DNA from 3 places in the Streptomyces sp. NPDC050856 genome. Region 1 is predicted to be linked to each of the others. Evidence: riboswitches for the same ligand, from Rfam matches in the RefSeq annotation. Region 1 holds a riboswitch; each other region holds the start of a gene.
What was found. Region 1 has a riboswitch for cobalamin ahead of AB0H53_RS01320 (ribonucleoside-diphosphate reductase subunit alpha). Riboswitches for the same ligand answer to the same signal wherever they lie in the genome.
Positions count from the first base shown of each region.

Region 2: another riboswitch for cobalamin. It lies ahead of AB0H53_RS11650 (energy-coupling factor ABC transporter permease); the one in region 1 lies ahead of AB0H53_RS01320 (ribonucleoside-diphosphate reductase subunit alpha).
Region 3: another riboswitch for cobalamin. It lies ahead of cobN (cobaltochelatase subunit CobN); the one in region 1 lies ahead of AB0H53_RS01320 (ribonucleoside-diphosphate reductase subunit alpha).

Region 1 covers NZ_JBFAGV010000001.1:287,853-293,758, forward strand. The annotation lists gene AB0H53_RS01315 (ribonucleotide-diphosphate reductase subunit beta) at 1-946, opposite strand, end outside; gene AB0H53_RS01320 (ribonucleoside-diphosphate reductase subunit alpha) at 946-3,303, opposite strand; cobalamin riboswitch at 3,443-3,572, opposite strand; gene mctP (monocarboxylate uptake permease MctP) at 3,772-5,400, opposite strand; gene AB0H53_RS01330 (DUF3311 domain-containing protein) at 5,397-5,642, opposite strand; gene AB0H53_RS01335 (GntR family transcriptional regulator) at 5,844-5,906, opposite strand, start outside.
Region 2 covers NZ_JBFAGV010000009.1:163,482-169,387, forward strand. The annotation lists gene AB0H53_RS11645 (hypothetical protein) at 362-3,004, shown strand; cobalamin riboswitch at 3,140-3,361, shown strand; gene AB0H53_RS11650 (energy-coupling factor ABC transporter permease) at 3,390-4,082, shown strand; gene AB0H53_RS11655 (energy-coupling factor ABC transporter substrate-binding protein) at 4,079-4,501, shown strand; gene cbiQ (cobalt ECF transporter T component CbiQ) at 4,513-5,262, shown strand; gene AB0H53_RS11665 (ATP-binding cassette domain-containing protein) at 5,259-5,906, shown strand, end outside.
Region 3 covers NZ_JBFAGV010000003.1:270,160-276,065, reverse strand. The annotation lists gene AB0H53_RS04655 (precorrin-2 C(20)-methyltransferase) at 1-14, opposite strand, end outside; gene AB0H53_RS04650 (precorrin-8X methylmutase) at 11-646, opposite strand; gene AB0H53_RS04645 (cobalamin biosynthesis protein CobG) at 651-2,030, opposite strand; cobalamin riboswitch at 2,055-2,185, shown strand; gene cobN (cobaltochelatase subunit CobN) at 2,333-5,906, shown strand, end outside.

The DNA.
Region 1 (5,906 bases):
CGAAGAAGTTGGTCAGCTCCTGCACCCCCTGGAGCTCCATGAACGAGAACGGGTTCTCCGAGCCGTACACCGGGGCGAAGCCCAGCCGCTGGAGCCGCTGGTCGGCGACGCACTCCAGGTAGGCGCGCATCGAGTCGGTGTTCATGCCCGGCAGGCCCTCGCCGCACAGGTCACGCGCGAACTGCAGCTCCGCCTCGACGGCCTCCGCCAGCATGTCGGTGACCTGCTGCCGGAGCGCGTCGTCGAACAGCTCCGGCTCCTCCTTGCGGACGGTGTCGACGACCTCGAAGGCGAAGCTCATGTGCATCGTCTCGTCGCGGAACACCCAGTTGGTGCCGGTCGCCAGGCCGTGCAGCAGGCCGCGCGAGCGGAACCAGTACACGTAGGCGAAGGCGCCGTAGAAGAACAGTCCCTCGATGCAGGCGGCGAAGCAGATCAGGTTCAGCAGGAAGCGGCGGCGGTCGGCCTTCGTCTCCAGCCGGTCCAGCTTCTCCACCGAGTCCATCCACTTGAAGCAGAACTCGGCCTTCTCACGGATCGAGGCGATGTTCTCCACCGCGTCGAAGGCGGCCGCCCGGTCGTCCGGGTCGGGCAGGTAGGTGTCGAGCAGCGTCAGGTAGAACTGGACGTGCACGGCCTCCTCGAAGAGCTGTCGCGACAGGTACAGCCGCGCCTCGGGGCTGTTGATGTGCTTGTAGAGCGTCAGCACCAGGTTGTTCGCCACGATCGAGTCGCCGGTGGCGAAGAACGCCACCAGCCGGCCGATCAGGTGCTGCTCTCCCGGCGTCAGCCTGGCGAGGTCGGCGACGTCGGAGTGGAGGTCTACCTCTTCCACGGTCCAGGTGTTCTTGATGGCGTCCCGGTAGCGCTCGTAGAAGTCCGGGTAGCGCATCGGGCGCAGGGTCAGCTCGAAGCCCGGGTCGAGAAGGTTCTTGGCATCGGACATCACTGGCAGGCCTCGCAGGACTCGGGGTTCTCAAGGGAGCAGGCGACCGCGTCGGGGTCGGCCGGGGCCGCCTGCGCGGGCACGGGGGTGGCGGACGCGGCGCGGGCGATCCGGGTCGCCGGGCGCGAACGCAGGTAGTACGTGGTCTTCAGGCCCTGCTTCCAGGCGTACGCGTACATCGAGGAGAGCTTGCCGATCGTCGGCGTCTCCAGGAACAGGTTCAGCGACTGCGACTGGTCCAGGAACGGCGTACGGGCCGCCGCCATGTCGATCAGGCCGCGCTGCGGGATCTCCCAGGCCGTCCGGTACAGCTCGCGCACCTCGGCCGGGATCCAGGTGAAGCCCTGCACCGAGCCGCTGGACTCGCGCAGCGCCTCACGGGTCTGCGCGTCCCACACGCCGAGCTTCTTCAGGTCGTCCACCAGGTAGGAGTTCACCTGGAGGAACTCGCCCGACAGCGTCTCGCGCTTGAAGAGGTTGGAGACCTGCGGCTCGATGCACTCGTACACGCCCGCGATCGAGGCGATGGTCGCGGTCGGCGCGATGGCCAGCAGCAGGGAGTTGCGCATGCCGGTGGCCGCGACGCGCTCACGCAGCGCCGCCCAGCGCTCCGGCCACGTCAGCTCCACGTCGTAGTGGTCCGGGTGCAGCACCCCGCGCGCGGTGCGGGTCTTCTCCCAGGCGGGCAGCGGGCCGTTGCGCTCGGCCAGGTCGCAGGACGCCTCGTACGCGGCGAGCATGATCCGCTCGGCGATCCGGGTGGACAGCGCCCGCGCCTCGGGGGAGTCGAAGGGCAGCTTCAGCCGGAAGAACACGTCCTGGAGGCCCATGGCGCCCAGGCCCACCGGCCGCCACTTGGCGTTGGACCGGCCGGCCTGCTCGGTCGGGTAGAAGTTGATGTCGACGACCCGGTCGAGGAAGGTGACGGCGGTGCGGACGGTCTCGTCGAGACGCTCCCAGTCGATGTCCCCGCCGGCCACGAACGCGCCCAGGTTGACCGAACCCAGGTTGCAGACGGCGGTCTCCCCGTCGTCGGTGACCTCCAGGATCTCCGTGCACAGGTTGGACGAGTGGACGGTGTGGCCCGGCTCGGCGGTCTGGTTGGCCGTACGGTTCGAGGCGTCCTTGAACGTCATCCAGCCGTTGCCGGTCTGGGCCAGGGTGCGCATCATCCGGCCGTACAGGTCACGGGCCGGCATGGTCTTGCGGGCCAGGCCCCTGGCCTCGGCGGCGCGGTAGGCGGCGTCGAACTCCTCGCCCCACAGGTCGACCAGCTCCGGCACGTCGGACGGCGAGAACAGCGACCACTCGGCGTCGGCGTTGACCCGGCGCATGAACTCGTCCGGGATCCAGTGCGCCAGGTTGAGGTTGTGCGTACGGCGCGCGTCCTCACCGGTGTTGTCGCGCAGCTCCAGGAACTCCTCGATGTCCGCGTGCCAGGTCTCCAGGTACACGGCCGCCGCGCCCTTGCGCCGGCCGCCCTGGTTCACCGCCGCGACGGAGGCGTCCAGCGTCTTCAGGAACGGCACGATGCCGTTGGAGTGCCCGTTGGTGCCCCGGATCAGCGAACCGCGCGCCCGGATGCGGGAGTACGACAGGCCGATGCCGCCCGCGTGCTTGGACAGCCGCGCCACCTGGTGGTAGCGGTCGTAGAGGGAGTCCAGCTCGTCCAGCGGGGAGTCCAGCAGGTAGCAGGACGACATCTGCGGGTGGCGGGTCCCGGAGTTGAACAGCGTCGGCGACGAGGGCAGGTAGTCCAGCCGGCTCATCAGCCGGTACAGCGCCGCGACCTCCTCCAGCGCGCCTACCGAGTCGTCCTCGGCCAGCCCGGCGGCGACCCGCAGCATGAAGTGCTGGGGCGTCTCGATCACCTTGCGGGTGATGGGGTGGCGCAGCAGGTAGCGGGAGTACAGCGTGCGCAGCCCGAAGTAACCGAAGCGGTCGTCGGCCGCCGGGTCGATGAGCGCGTCCAGCCGGTCCCGGTGCAGCCGGGCGAACTCGGCCGTACGGTCCGCGATCAGGCCCTCGCGGTGCCCCACGGCCACCGAGGCCGAGAAGGCCACCGCGCCCTGTCCCGCCGCCTCGTCGGCGATGGTCCGGGTCAGCAGCCGGGCCGCCAGGCGCGAGTACGCCGGGTCCTCGGCGATCAGCCCGGCCGCCGCCTCGGTGGCCAGCTCCCGCAGCTCGGCCTCGTCCGAACCGGCGTGCCGGCCGCGCAGCGCGGCGGCGGCGACCCGGCCGGGGTCGGTGTCGGGCAGGTCGGCGGTGAGGTCGGTCAGGACCCGCAGCAACACGGTCCCGGGTCCATCGTTCTCCGCGTCCCTGGCTGTGGCCGGATCTGCTGGCGCGATGGTCACGTGGGGGCTCTCCCTCGCTCGGCTCGGGGCCACCGCGCACGCGGGCAGGGGAGCGGGGCGCAGCCCTGGCACAGGGGCGCGTGCACCGCGTCCACCGGCCCACTCCGCGAGGCCCGGACGTCTTGGCACCCGGGCCGGACGGACCGGGCGCACTGCCGGCAGGTGCTCGGACTCGTGGTGCACAAAGGCGTACCAACACACCGTTGCGGGACAGTTCCGGATTCGCACCGGATTCCCCTGCGGCGACAGCGAGCATGAGCATACATGTGGGGTGCGCGCCCTGCGGCACCCCCCACATGTTGTGTCCGCCGGGATATGTCAGAGTTCCAGCGCGTAGGCGAGGAGTGTGACGTCCGGGATCGGTGTCCGGTCCCGTCCGGGGGTCCGGACCGCGTGGCGGCGGTACGGCGAAAGGCCGCCGCGCCCCCTGCCGGGGTGCGCGGCGGCCTTTCGCCGTGGCGGGTGGTGTCAGTGTGCGGCGCCCGCCGTCGCCGGGGGGAGCTCGACCTTGACGCCCGGGTCGCCCGCGTCGGCCGTGTAGTCCGAGGGGGACGTCTCGTCGATGCCGTCCGGTGCCTTGACGGCGCGCAGGACGAAGGTCAGGACGATCGTCACCAGGGCGTTGAGCACGAACGCCGTCAGACCGATGTAGCCGATCTCGCCGATGCCCGGGATCTCGGCGGACGAGCCGCCGAAGTGCTTCTGGGTCGGGCTGGCGACGCCGTACGCCGCCAGCGTGCCGTAGAGCATGCCGACCGCCCAGCCGGCCAGCAGCGCCCAGCGATGGAACCAGCGGGTGAACAGGCCGCCCACCAGCGCCGGCATGGTCTGCAGGATCCAGATGCCGCCCAGGAGCTGGAAGTTGATGGCGACCGTCTTGTCCATGGTCAGCACGAACGCCAGCGCGCCCACCTTCACCAGCAGCGACACCAGCTTGGACACCTTGGTCTCCTGCGCCGGTGTGGCGTCCGGCTTGATGAAGTCCTTGTAGATGTTGCGGGTGAAGAGGTTGGCCGCCGCGATCGACATGATGGCCGCCGGTACCAGCGCGCCGATGCCGATGGCGGCGAAGGCCACGCCCGCGAACCAGTCCGGGAACATGGTCTCGAACAACTGCGGGATGGCGAGCTGCCCGTTCTGGACCTTGATGCCGGCGGCGATCGCCATGAAGCCGAGCAGCGCCAGCAGGCCCAGCATCAGCGAGTACAGCGGCAGGATCGTGGTGTTGCGGCGGATGACGTCACGGCTGCGCGAGGAGAGCGTCGCGGTGATCGAGTGCGGGTACATGAACAGCGCGAGCGCCGAGCCCAGTGCCAGGGTCGCGTACGTCCAGTGCGCCGCCTCGCCGGGCACCAGCGCGCCGCGCGGCTTGTCGGTGGCCGGGTTGGTCTGCGCGTAGGCGTCGCCCGCCGCGCCGAAGATGGCGTCGAAGCCGCCCAGCTTGATCGGGATGTAGATGATCGCCACCGCGATCACGATGTAGATCAGCGTGTCCTTGACGAAGGCGATCATCGCCGGGGCCCGCAGTCCCGAGGAGTAGGTGTACGCGGCGAGCACGCCGAAGGCGATCAGCAGCGGCAGGTCCTTGATGAACCAGTTGGTGTCCTCGCCGCCGCCCACCCCCATCACGTCCAGCACCGCCTGGATGCCCACGAGCTGGAGGGCGATGTAGGGCATGGTGGCCAGGATGCCGGTGACGGCCACCGCCAGCGACAGGCCCTTGGAGCCGAAGCGCCCGCGCACGAAGTCCGAGGTGGTGACGTAGCCGTGCTTGTGCGAGACCGACCACAGGCGCGGCAGGAAGGTGAAGATCAGCGGGTAGACCAGGATCGTGTACGGGACGGCGAAGAAACCGGCCGCGCCCGCCGCGTAGATCGCCGCCGGGACGGCGACGAAGGTGTACGCGGTGTAGAGGTCGCCGCCCAGCAGGAACCAGGTGATCCAGGTGCCGAACGACCGGCCGCCCAGGCCCCATTCGTCGAGGCTGTGCTCGTTCTCGGCCTTGCGCCAGCGCGAGGCCAGGAAGCCCATGACCGTGACGGCCAGGAAGAAGAAGATGAAGACGGCGAGCGCGACGCCGTTCACGCCGTCCTTCATCGCGACGAACCCCCCTTGCGGGCGCGCTGGTCACGCCGCCACAGCTGGTACGCGACCATGGTCAGCACGGTGGAGATCAGCACCCAGAGCATCTGGTACCAGTAGAAGAAGGGGATGCCGATGACGACCGGCTCCACCTTCGCGTACGACCCGACCCAGAGCATCGCCACGAACGGCGCGATCAGACAGAGCGCCACCACCACCCGCGCCGGGGTGACCCATGGTTGTTTCTCCTGTGTCATACGGCGACTCCGTCCCCTCACTGATCACATGGCGTAATGCGCACGCAATCTAGGGGACCGTTCCGGCGTATGGAACCCCCGTCCGAATAACGGACGGGTCTCGGTGATGGCGCGATCCCGACCCACGAGCCCGACTCCTGCCGGTCCGTCCCTGTCCGTCCGGCCGTCTGTACGTCTGTACGTCCGTCCGGCCGGCCGGGTTCAGTCGTTGGGCCGCTTGAGCCGCGCGACGAACTTGTACCGGTCGCCCCGGTACACCGAGCG
Region 2 (5,906 bases), on a different contig from region 1:
CCGGAGCCGGACGCGATCCGCCCGTGGTGCGGCCCCACCACCGCCGGCCGCGCACCACCCCCGCCGGAACAGGCCAACTCACCCCGCGACGCTGCCGAAGCGCGCCGGTCGTCGCCGCGCCCGGGCGCGCGAGGGTGCCCGGCGCCGTCGGGGAACGGGGCGCCGGGGCCGGGTGGAGTGGAGGGATTCGCGGACGACCGGGTGAACATTCGGCGTCGGACGGTAACGTGGAATGGCTGCGACAGCACATCGGCACGCCGTCAGCCAGGTCAACGGGGAGACCATGGTATCCGTCTTCGAGAACGCCGACAAAGTATTCAGCTTACTGAACAGACTCGTCCGCCGGCCGAGGAAAGGAGAATTGCCGGAAGGCGTTCCCGGCCGGAGCGGGCTTCCGGTGGTCTGCCTGATAGGCCCTGACCAGCAGGCGCTGGTCGACGACATCAAGTCGTCCCTGGGGCGGGCGCGGCCCGTTCGCATTCCGCACGAGTTCATCCAGACGTCGCGGCTGCGCGAAGAGGTGGCCCGGGAGCGTGCTGATCTGGACGCCGACTGGCAGCCCATCGAATTCTACCGGCGCGTTCTCGTCGCACTGGCACAGGAGTATTCATCCGCGAGCAACGGCAGCGACGGACGGGTCAGGTTCCGCCGGTTCGGTCTCGTCAACTGGCTGCTGGAGTCGAATTACACCGGGGAGGAGGCCGACCCCCAGCACGACCGGGAGCTGCTGCGCAGACTGCGTGACCGGGAGTTCATGCGCAGGCGTCTGTTCGGTGTGCTGCGCAGCCCGGACACCGAGGTGTCCGTACAGGGACAGGTGCCCTGGTGGGCGCTGGTCCTGGGCCTGCACGTGTTTCCCATCGTCTGGTTCCGCGCGTGGCGCGGACTGGGCGCCGAATACCGGTGGTTGATGCGCCAGCCCTACATGGCGCCACGTGACCCGGGGACCTTCGCCGGGTTCGCCATGCGCCTGACGCAGCCCCGCTGGGGACGGGAGAACCCCGAACAGGTCGGCAAGCTGATGGTCAACGCCTTCCTGGAAGATCTCAGGGTGGCCTACCGGCGGCGGTTCTGGCGGCGGCGGGCCGCGCGCCGCACGTCCTACTGCGTGGCGTTCCTCCGGGACGTGAGCGACGAGAACTGCGGTACCGGGCTGATCAGGTCGATCATCGACGTACGCAACGAGACCGGTGTGTTCGATCCGCTGCTGGTCGTCTGCGCCGGCGACGGTTCCGGCTTCGAAGGGCTCGTCCGCAGGCCCCTGTCGGTGGATGTCCACGGCATCTGGCGGCACTGGTTCCACGAGGCGGGGCGGAGCCGGACGGCCGACGTCTGGTACCTGGTGGTCGATGTGCCGGCGCCGCTGCCGCCGGGCGACACCGCCTACCAACTGCACTTGGACCAGCTGGGGCCGGCCAGGCAACTGGAGGTCGATCCACCGCCCCGCTGGGCGAGGCGTTGGGTGACGGTGGTCGCCGCCCTGGTCGCCGTGGCGCTCCTGGGAGGCGGGATCGTCGGCCTGGTCAACCCGGTCGCCGAGGACCGGTGGGAGCAGCGGCACTGCGGGCTGAGCCGCTCGGACCCCGACGCGGCCACCCTGGAACGGCAGAGCACCGGCGAGTGCGTCGGAGTGGCGCCGAACGGCTACGCGTTCGGGACCACGGACAAGGCCCTGCAGAACGCCCTGCGGGTGATCGCCAGGCAGAACGACGAGGTCGACGGGATCCACCGGAGGTTCAAGCGGCGGCCCGTGGTGACATTGGTGCACCTCTCGGCCCTGCTCAGCAGCTCCGGGCAGGCACCGAACGCGCTCGCGTACGTGCGGGAGGCGCTGCAGGGCGCGGCGAGCGCGCAGCGGCGCCAGCTGGACAAGAGGGGAGCCACCGATCCGCTGCTGCGCGTCTACCCGGCGAGCGCCGGGTCGGGGATGCGCTTCGGGCCGAAGGTCGTCGGCACGGTGGAGCGGATGATGCGGCGCGACCCGTCCATCGTGGGAGTGACCGGGCTCGATCAGAGCCGGAAGGCGACGATCACCACGATAAAGGAGCTGACCCGCATCGGACTGCCGATGGTGGCGACGACGCTCTCGGCCGACACGCTCGACGACCACTCGCCCATGTACTACCAGGTGTCGCCGCAGAACCGCCGCGAGGCCACGGTCGCCGCGGCGTACGCGTCCTCCCTGGGCCGCGCGCGACTGCCGCGCCGCCAGGTCCGGGTCGTCTACTCCGCCGACCCGACCGACGAGTACAGCGAGAACCTGCGGGACGACGCGGCCGCGGCGTTCGCCGCCGCCGGTTTCCCGGTGGAGCAACAGGGCTACAAACCCTCACCAGCGCCGCCGGAGGCAGCGGGCCGGCCAGGGGCGCGGACCGTGGGGGAACGGGCCTGCGGGTATCAGGGACTGGTCTTCTTCGCGGGCCGGTCGGAGGACTTCGAGACCCTGCTGTCGGGGGTGAACTCCGCGTGCGGATCGGATCCGCCGGCTCTGCTGGGCGGTGACGACGTGGCACGGCTCGCCGCCGACCCGGTACGGCGCAGCGCCTTCCCCAAGGTGCCGTTCGACTTCCTCGACTTCACCCTGGGGTCGGCCTCCTGCGACAGTGAGAGCGATCTCTACAGCACCATGCGGAAACTGTTCCCCACGGAGTGCGAGCAGCTCGCGAACACCTCACTGGACGGGCACGCCTCCCTCGCGTTCGACGCGGTGAACCTGTACGTGAAGGCACTGGGGCAGCTCCAGGACACGGCTCCCGACCTGCCGCTCACCGCGCCCGCGGTGTGGCACTCACTGAGCAGCATCCACGGCGGCGCGGCCCTGGACGGGGAGAGCGGGAGGATCGACTTCGGTGGAGTGGTGGACCGGCAGATCCCCCTCGACAAGCTGATCTCGGTGCAGCACGTCGACGGCGAGAAGCCGCCCCGGCAGGTCGGTTTCTGCGGCAAGCGGGGTGGTCTGCGCCAGAGTCGGTGGTGCCCGCCCCCGGAGAAGGGCAGGCAGTGAGAATCCCGGCGGGCGGCGGCCGGGGTACCGGCCCGCCAGGGGCCGACCCGGGCGGTGGCGGCGGCGCACCGAGGCGTACGGCTGCCGCGAGGGTTGATCGGGGGGCGTGGGGCCGGACCGCGCGCCGGTGCGTGCGCGGGTTGTGATGTACCTGGTCAAACCACTAGTGTCGCAGGGCCTTGGTGTACGGGAAACCGGTGAAGTACCGGTGCGGCCCTCGCCACTGTGATCGGGAAGTCCGGCTCCATCCCCCGGGAAGCCACTGGACCGCCGCGGGAGACCGCAGCGTCCGGGAAGGCGGAGTCGCGGCGGCATGACCCGTCAGCCAGGAGACCGGCCAGGGCGCGTTGTCCATCCACGAGGTGCTGGAGAGGGTCTCCCCATCATGCATATCGCCGAGGGCTATCTGCCCCCGATACACGCCGCCGCCTGGGGCGTCGCGGCCGCCCCCTTCGTCGCCCACGGCGTCCGGGCGCTGACCCGGGAGGTCAAGGCGAACCCCGAGTCGACGCTCCTGCTCGGCGCGTCCGGCGCGTTCACCTTCGTGCTGTCCGCCCTGAAGATCCCGTCGGTGACGGGCAGTTGCTCCCACCCTACCGGCACGGGTCTGGGCGCCATCCTGTTCCGGCCGCCGGTCATGGCGGTCCTGGGCACCATCACCCTGCTCTTCCAGGCGCTGCTGCTGGCGCACGGCGGGCTGACCACACTGGGCGCCAACGCCTTCTCCATGGCGGTCGTCGGGCCGTGGGCGGGGTACGGGGTGTACCGGTTGCTGCGGGCGTCCGGTGTGCCGCTGATGGTCGGCGTGTTCTTCGGGGCCTTCGTCGCCGATCTGTCCACGTACTGCGTGACCAGTGTGCAGCTCGCGCTGGCGTTCCCCGACCCGGCGACCGGCATCGCCGGCTCGCTGGCGAAGTTCCTGGGGATCTTCGCGGTCACGCAGATCCCGCTGGCGGTCAGCGAGGGGCTGCTCACCGTGCTGGTGATGCGGCTGCTGATCCAGTCCAGCAAGGGTGAGCTGACCCGCCTCGGGGTGCTCCTGGTGAACGGGAAGAAGAAGGAGGCCGTGGCCCGATGAGCCGTAACGCCAAGATCAACACGCTGCTGGTGCTCGTCGTCGTCGCGCTGGCCGTCCTGCCCCTCGCGCTGGGCATGGGCGACCACAAGGAGGAGCCGTTCGCGGGCGCGGACGCCCAGGCGGAGACGGCGATCACCGAGCTGGAGCCGGATTACGAGCCGTGGTTCACCCCCCTGTACGAGCCGCCGTCGGGCGAGGTCGAGTCGGCCCTGTTCGCGGTGCAGGCCGCCCTCGGGGCCGGGGTGCTGGCGTACTACTTCGGGCTGCGCAAGGGCCGTCGGCAGGGTGCGGAGCGGGCGCTCGCCGGGGGCGGCGCGGGCACCGGCACGGACAGCGGCACCGGAGCCGGGGCCGGTACGGGAGCCGGCACCGGTACAGGAGGCGGCACCGGGGCCGGTGCCCGGCGGCCCTCCGCCTAGCCGGGCCGGGAATGCTGCCGATCGACGCGGCGGCGCACAGCAGCCGCTGGCGCCGCCGTCATCCCTGCGAGAAGGCCGTGCTGGGCTTCGGCCTGACCCTGTGCGCGGTCTCCCTGCCGCCGTGGCCCGGTGCCGTGCTCGTCGCGGCCGCCGCGCTGGCCGTCCTGCTGGGCCCGGCCGGGGTGGCGCCACGCCGGCTGTGGCGGGCGTGGCGGGTGCCGCTCGGGTTCTGTGTGACGGGCGCGGTCCCGCTGCTGTTCCAGGTGGGCGGGGCGGACGGGTGGGTGACACCGGCGCCGGACGGACCGGTGCAGGCGGGAAACCTGCTGCTGCGCACGTCGGCGGCCTCGCTGGGGGTGCTGCTGTTCGCGTTCACCACGCCGGTCTCCGACGTACTGCCCCGGCTGGTGCGGGCGGGAGTGCCCGCGCCGGTCGTCGACGTGGCCCTGGTGATGTACCGGATCAGCTTCCTGCTGCTCGACTCCGTCGCGCGCATCCGGCAGGCGCAGGCGGCCCGGCTCGGGCTGACCGGCCGGGCGGCCGCCTGGCGGTCCCTCGCGGGGCTGGGATCGACGGCCTTCGTGCGCGCCTTCGACCGGGCGGCGCGGCTGCAGAGCGGCCTGGCGGGGCGCGGTTACGACGGGACGCTGCGGGTGCTGGTACCCCCGGCGACGGTGGACCGCCGGTTCCTGGGCGCCAGCGGGGCACTGCTCGCCGGACTCGTCGCCCTCACTCTCGTACTCGAAAGGTTCCTGCCATGAATCCGTCCCCCGTCGTGGAGCTCGTCGGCGCGGGATACGCCTACGAGGACGGGCCCGCCGTGCTGCGGGGCGTCGACTTCGCCGTACCGGAACGGCGTGCCATCGCCCTGCTGGGCCGCAACGGCAGCGGCAAGACCACCATGCTGCGGCTGCTCAGCGGTGGGCTGAAGTGCGCGAGCGGGCGGCTGCGGCTGGCCGGTAAGGACGTCTCGTACGACAGGGCGGGGCTGACCCGGCTGCGGACGACGGTGCAGCTCGTCGTGCAGGACCCGGACGACCAGCTGTTCGCCGCGTCGGTGGGGCAGGACGTGTCGTTCGGGCCGATGAACCTCGGCCTGGCCGAGGCGGAGGTGCGGGACCGGGTGCGTGAGGCACTGGAGGCGCTGGACATCGTGGCGCTGGAGGACCGGCCGACGCACCTGCTCTCGTACGGGCAGCGCAAGCGGGCGGCCATCGCGGGCGCGGTCGCCATGCGGCCCCGGGTGCTGATCCTGGACGAGCCGACGGCCGGCCTGGACCCCCACGGACAGGAGCGGCTGCTCGACGTCCTGGACCGGTTGCGCGCGGCCGGGACCACGGTGGTGATGGCCACGCACGACGTGGACCTGGCGCTGCGCTGGGCCGACGACGCGGCGGTGCTGTCC
Region 3 (5,906 bases), on a different contig from region 1:
AGCTTCCCGCTCATTCCGCCTCACTCGCGATCGCGTTGACGGCGGCGGCGGCCATGGCGCTGCCGCCGCGCCGGCCGCGCACCACCAGGTGGTCGAGGTCCGAGGCCGCCAGCGCGTCCTTGGACTCGGCGGCGCCGATGAAGCCGACCGGTATGCCGATGACGGCGGCCGGGCGCGGCGCGCCCGCCTCGATCATCTCCAGCAGGCGGAAGAGCGCGGTGGGCGCGTTGCCGATGGCGACGACCGAGCCTTCGAGGCGGTCGCGCCACAGCTCCAGCGCGGCGGCGCTGCGGGTGGTGCCCAGTTCGGCGGCGAGCGCCGGCACGGACGGGTCGGAGAGGGTGCAGAGCACCTCGTTGTCGGCGGGCAGCCGCTTGCGGGTGACGCCGCTGGCGACCATCTGCGCGTCGCACAGGATCGGCGCCCCGGCGCGCAGCGCCTCGCGGGCCCGGGCCACCACCCGGGGGGTGTGGGCCAGGTCGCGGACGAGGTCGACCATGCCGCAGGCGTGGATCATCCGCACGGCGACCTGGCTGACGTCGGCGGGCAGGCCGGCGAGGTCCGCCTCGGCGCGGATGGTGGCAAAGGACTGGCGGTAGATCTCCGCGCCGTCCTTCTCGTACTCGAACACTCTGCTCTCGCTCATCTCGTCAGGTGGCGTCTCGTCGGGGGGCGTCGTCCCGGGGCGGGACGTCCGGTGTTGGGGCGTCGTGGGGAGGGGCGCCCGGCGGGGCGTCCCGCCGGGGGACGTGGACGGTGGCCGGTGGGGTGTCGTGACCGGGGGCGCGCACGGTCACCTCGTACACGCCGTCGGAGGTGGCCACCGCGTCCACCCACTCCCCCTGCGGGTGCCCGCAGCGGCGCGCGCAGCCGGACCAGTGGACGGGCAGGGCGGCGCCGGCCGGTCCCGGGCCGCCCGCCGGCGGGGTGCCGTCCAGCGGGCGGGCGTCGGCCCGCACGTCGGACAGCGACTTGGCGCAGCCCGGCCGCCCGGTGCAGGCCGAGACGGCGGGCCAGGGCGAGTCGGTACGGGTGATCAGCCCGGCCGCGCCGAGGGCGGCCAGCCGCTCCCGGGCCGCCCCGGCGCCGGGGAACCCGGGCACGACGAACCCGCGCCAGGGGGTGACGCGTACCTCGTCGGCGGGCGCGGGCAGCAGGGCGCGCAGTTGGGCGGTGGTGATCCGGCCGAGCGGGGCGACGGCGGACACGGCGGTGGGGCCGCCGGCCGGGCCGACGAGGCCGGGCGCGGGCGGCCGGCCGGCCGGGAGGGGGCCGGGGGCCGCCTCCGTCGCCGCGATCCCCCGCCGCTCCAGTCGTCCGGTCACGTCCACGTCCTGCCCGGCCGGCAGCTCCGCCACCCGCCAGGCGCCGGTGCCGGCCTCGCGCGCGGCGGCCAGGAACGCCTCGGCGGCGGCCAGCGCGGCGCGGGGCGCGTCGGCGGCGGCCACCCGGTGGCCGCGCGGCCCGACCCGCAGGAGGGCGCGGCCGTCCGATTCTGCGATCAAGGTCACATCGGCGCCGAGCCGGGCCACGTCGCCGCGTCCGTCGTCCACGGCGAACAGGAACCGGCCGGACAGGGCCGCCGTCCACGGCTCGGCGCACAGCAGTCCGTCGAGGCGGGCGGCCCACTCCCGCACGTCGGCCCGGCCCGGCCCGTCCGGGCCGTCCAGTCCGGTGAGCGGTGAGACGACCATGTTGCGGATCCGCTCGTGCTGTTCGGAGGGGAGCAGGCCGGCGCCGCGCAGCAGGTCGGCCAGGTCCCGCCCGCAACCGTCGCCCAGGCCGCGCAGTTCGATGTTGCCGCGCGAGGTGACGCCGAGGCGGCCGTCGCCGAGCCGGTCCGCCGCGCCGGCCAGCACCTCGACCTGACGGGCCGTCAGGATGCCGGTGGGCAGGCGGAGTCGGGCCAGGGCTCCGTCGTCCGCCCGGTGCAGCCTGAGCGCACCCGGGCAGGCGTCACCACGGTCGCGTACGCGGTCCCGTATGTGAGCTTCACCCCGTTCCGGGGTTTTCGGCGAGGTGGGCGGCATGGCCGCGAGCATACGCGCAGCCTCTACTATGCAGACGGCACAGGGTCCCAGGGCCCTAGGGAGGAAGCCCGGTGAGATTCCGGCGCGGTCCCGCCACTGTGAGCCGGCCCCCGGTGGCCCGGCGAGTCAGGAACTCCCGCCGTCCTACGACCACCCGGGGCGCGGACACCCCGAGGAAGGCCTGCGCACGCGATGCCGCTCTCTTGCGGGGCACGACCCCCGTTCTCCCACCCCTGTCAGAGGTCCGTCCCGGACACCGTTCTGCCCGGCGTGACGCGCGGGGATTTCCGAGGTGAGTCCAAGTGATCCTGCTCCTGTCGCACTCCGACACCGACCTGCTGAGCGCCCGCGCGGCCGAAGGCCCCGTCGCGTACCGCTTCGCCAACCCCTCCCGCCTCCCGCTGGACGACCTGCCCGCGCTGCTGGAGGGCACCGACCTGGTCGTCGTCCGCCTGCTGGGCGGCATCCGCGCCTGGGAGGAGGGCCTGGACGCGCTGCTCGCGACGGGCAGGCCGGTCGTCGTCCTCACCGGCGAACAGGCCCCGGACGCCCAGCTCATGGAGGCGTCCACCGTCCCGATCGGCATCGCGGCCGAGGCGCACGCCTACCTCGCCCACGGCGGCCCGGCCAACCTGGAGCAGCTCGCCCGTTTCCTGTCCGACACGGTCCTGCTCACCGGCCACGGCTTCGAGCCCCCGGCCGCCGCGCCCACCTGGGGACCGCTGGAGCGCGCCGAGCGCCGCACCGACGGCCCGACCGTCGCGGTGCTCTACTACCGCGCCCACCACATGAGCGGGAACACCGCCTTCGTCGGCGCGCTGTGCGACGCCATCGAGGACGCGGGCGGCCGGGCCAGGCCGCTGTACGTGGCGTCCCTGCGCGCCCCCGAGCCGGAGCTGCTGGAGGCGCTCAGCGGTGCCGACGCGATCGTCACCACCGTCCTGGCCGCCGGTGGCACCAAGCCCGCCGAGGCGCAGGCGGGCGGGGACGAGGAGGCCTGGGACGCGGGCGCGCTGGCCGCCCTGGACGTGCCGATCCTCCAGGCCCTGTGCCTGACCGGCCCGCGCAGCGCGTGGGAGGAGAACGACGAGGGCCTCTCGCCGCTGGACGCGGCCAGCCAGGTCGCCGTGCCCGAGTTCGACGGCCGGCTGATCACCGTCCCGTTCTCCTTCAAGGAGATCGACGCGGACGGCCTGCCCGCCTACGTCGCCGACGCCGAGCGCGCCGCCCGTGTCGCCGGGATCGCGGTCCGCCACGCCCGCCTGCGCCACATCCCCAACGCCGACAAGCGCCTGGCCCTGGTGCTGTCCGCGTACCCCACCAAGCACTCCCGCATCGGCAACGCCGTCGGCCTGGACACCCCCGCCTCCGCCGTGGCCCTGCTGCGCCGGCTGCGCGAGGAGGGCTACGACTTCGGCGACGAGGAGGTGCCGGGCCTCGCGTCCGGCGACGGCGACGAGCTGATCTACGCGCTCATCGAGGCCGGCGGCCACGACCAGGACTGGCTCACCGAGGAGCAGCTCGCCCGCAACCCCGTCCGCATCCCGGCCGCCGACTACAAGCGCTGGTACGCCACGCTCCCCGAGGAGCTGCGCGAGAACGTCGAGCAGCACTGGGGCCCGCCGCCCGGCGAGATGTTCCTGGACCGCTCCCGCAACCCGGAGGGCGACATCGTGCTCGCCGCCCTGCGGCGCGGCAACCTGCTCGTCCTCATCCAGCCGCCGCGCGGCTTCGGCGAGAACCCGATCGCGATCTACCACGACCCCGATCTGCCGCCCTCGCACCACTACCTGGCCGCCTACCGCTGGATCGCGGCGGCGAAGGACGACGGCGGTTTCGGCGCCGACGCCATGGTCCACCTGGGCAAGCACGGCAACCTGGAGTGGCTGCCCGGCAAGAACGCCGGCCTGTCCGCCGCCTGCGGCCCGGACGCGGCCCTCGGCGACCTGCCGCTGATCTACCCCTTCCTGGTCAACGACCCGGGCGAGGGCACCCAGGCCAAGCGCCGCGTCCACGCCACGCTGGTCGACCACCTGGTGCCGCCGATGGCCCGCGCCGAGTCCTACGGCGACATCACGCGCCTGGAACAGCTCCTCGACGAGTACGCGGCCATCTCCGCCATGGACCCGGCCAAGCTGCCCGCCATCCGCGCCCAGATCTGGACCCTCATCCAGGCCGCCAAGCTCGACCACGACCTGGGCCTGGAGGACCGCCCCGACGACGACGGGTTCGACGACTTCCTGCTCCACGTCGACGGCTGGCTCTGCGAGGTCAAGGACGCCCAGATCCGCGACGGCCTGCACGTGCTGGGCGGAGCGCCCACCGGCCCCGAGCGCGTCAACCTGGTCCTGTCGATCCTGCGCGCCCGCCAGATCTGGGGCGGCACCCAGTCGCTGCCCGGCCTGCGCGAGGCGCTCGGCCTGGACGAGTCGGCCGCCACCCGCACCGCCGCCGACGAGGCCGAGGCCAAGGCCCGTGCCCTGGTCCAGGCGATGGAGGACGCCGGCTGGGACGTGTCGGCCGTGCCCACCGACCAGGGCGAGCAGGTGGCCGCCGTCCTGCGGTTCGCCGCCGAGCAGGTCGTCCCGCGCCTGGCCGCCACCACCGACGAGCTGGACCACGCGGTGCACGCCCTCAACGGCGGCTTCGTCCCGGCCGGCCCCTCCGGCTCGCCGCTGCGCGGCCTGGTCAACGTCCTGCCGACCGGCCGGAACTTCTACTCGGTCGACCCCAAGGCCGTCCCCTCCCGGCTCGCCTGGGAGACCGGCCAGGCCCTCGCCGACTCGCTGCTGGAGCGCTACCGGGGCGACAACGGCGACTGGCCCACCTCGGTCGGCCTGTCGCTGTGGGGCACCAGCGCGATGCGCACCTCCGGCGACGACGTGGCCGAGGCGCTGGCGCTGCTCGGCATCCGGCCCGTCTGGGACGACGCCTCCCGCCGGGTGACCGGCCTCGAACCGCTCCCGCTCGCCGAGCTGGGCCGGCCGCGCATCGACGTCACCCTGCGCATCTCCGGCTTCTTCCGGGACGCCTTCCCGCACACCATCGGCCTGCTGGACGACGCGGTGCGCCTCGCCGCCTCGCTGGACGAGCCGGCCGCCGACAACTACGTGCGCGCCCACGCCCAGGCGGACCTCGCCGAGCACGGCGACGAACGCCGGGCCACCACCCGGATCTTCGGCTCCCGCCCGGGCACCTACGGCGCGGGCATCCTCCAGCTCATCGACTCGCGCGACTGGCGCACCGACGCGGACCTCGCCGAGGTGTACACGGTGTGGGGCGGCTACGCCTACGGCCGTGAGCTGGACGGCCGCCCGGCCCGCGACGAGATGGAGACCGCGTACAAGCGCATCGCCGTCGCCGCGAAGAACACGGACACCCGCGAGCACGACATCGCGGACTCCGACGACTACTTCCAGTACCACGGCGGCATGGTGGCCACGGTGCGCGCGCTGCGGGGCACCGCCCCGGAGGCGTACATCGGCGACTCGACCCGCCCCGAGACGGTCCGCACCCGCACGCTGGTCGAGGAGACCTCCCGCGTCTTCCGCGCCCGCGTGGTCAACCCGCGCTGGATCGAGGCGATGCGCCGCCACGGCTACAAGGGCGCGTTCGAGCTGGCCGCGACGGTCGACTACCTCTTCGGGTACGACGCCACGACCGGTGTGGTGGCCGACTGGATGTACGACAAGCTCACCGAGACGTACGTCCTGGACCCGGAGAACCGCGCGTTCCTCCAGGAGGCCAACCCCTGGGCGCTGCACGGTATCGCCGAGCGGCTGCTGGAGGCCGAGTCGCGCGGCATGTGGGCCAAGCCGGACCCGCAGCTCCTGGAGCAGCTCCGCCAGGTGTTCCTGGAGACCGAGGGCGACCTGG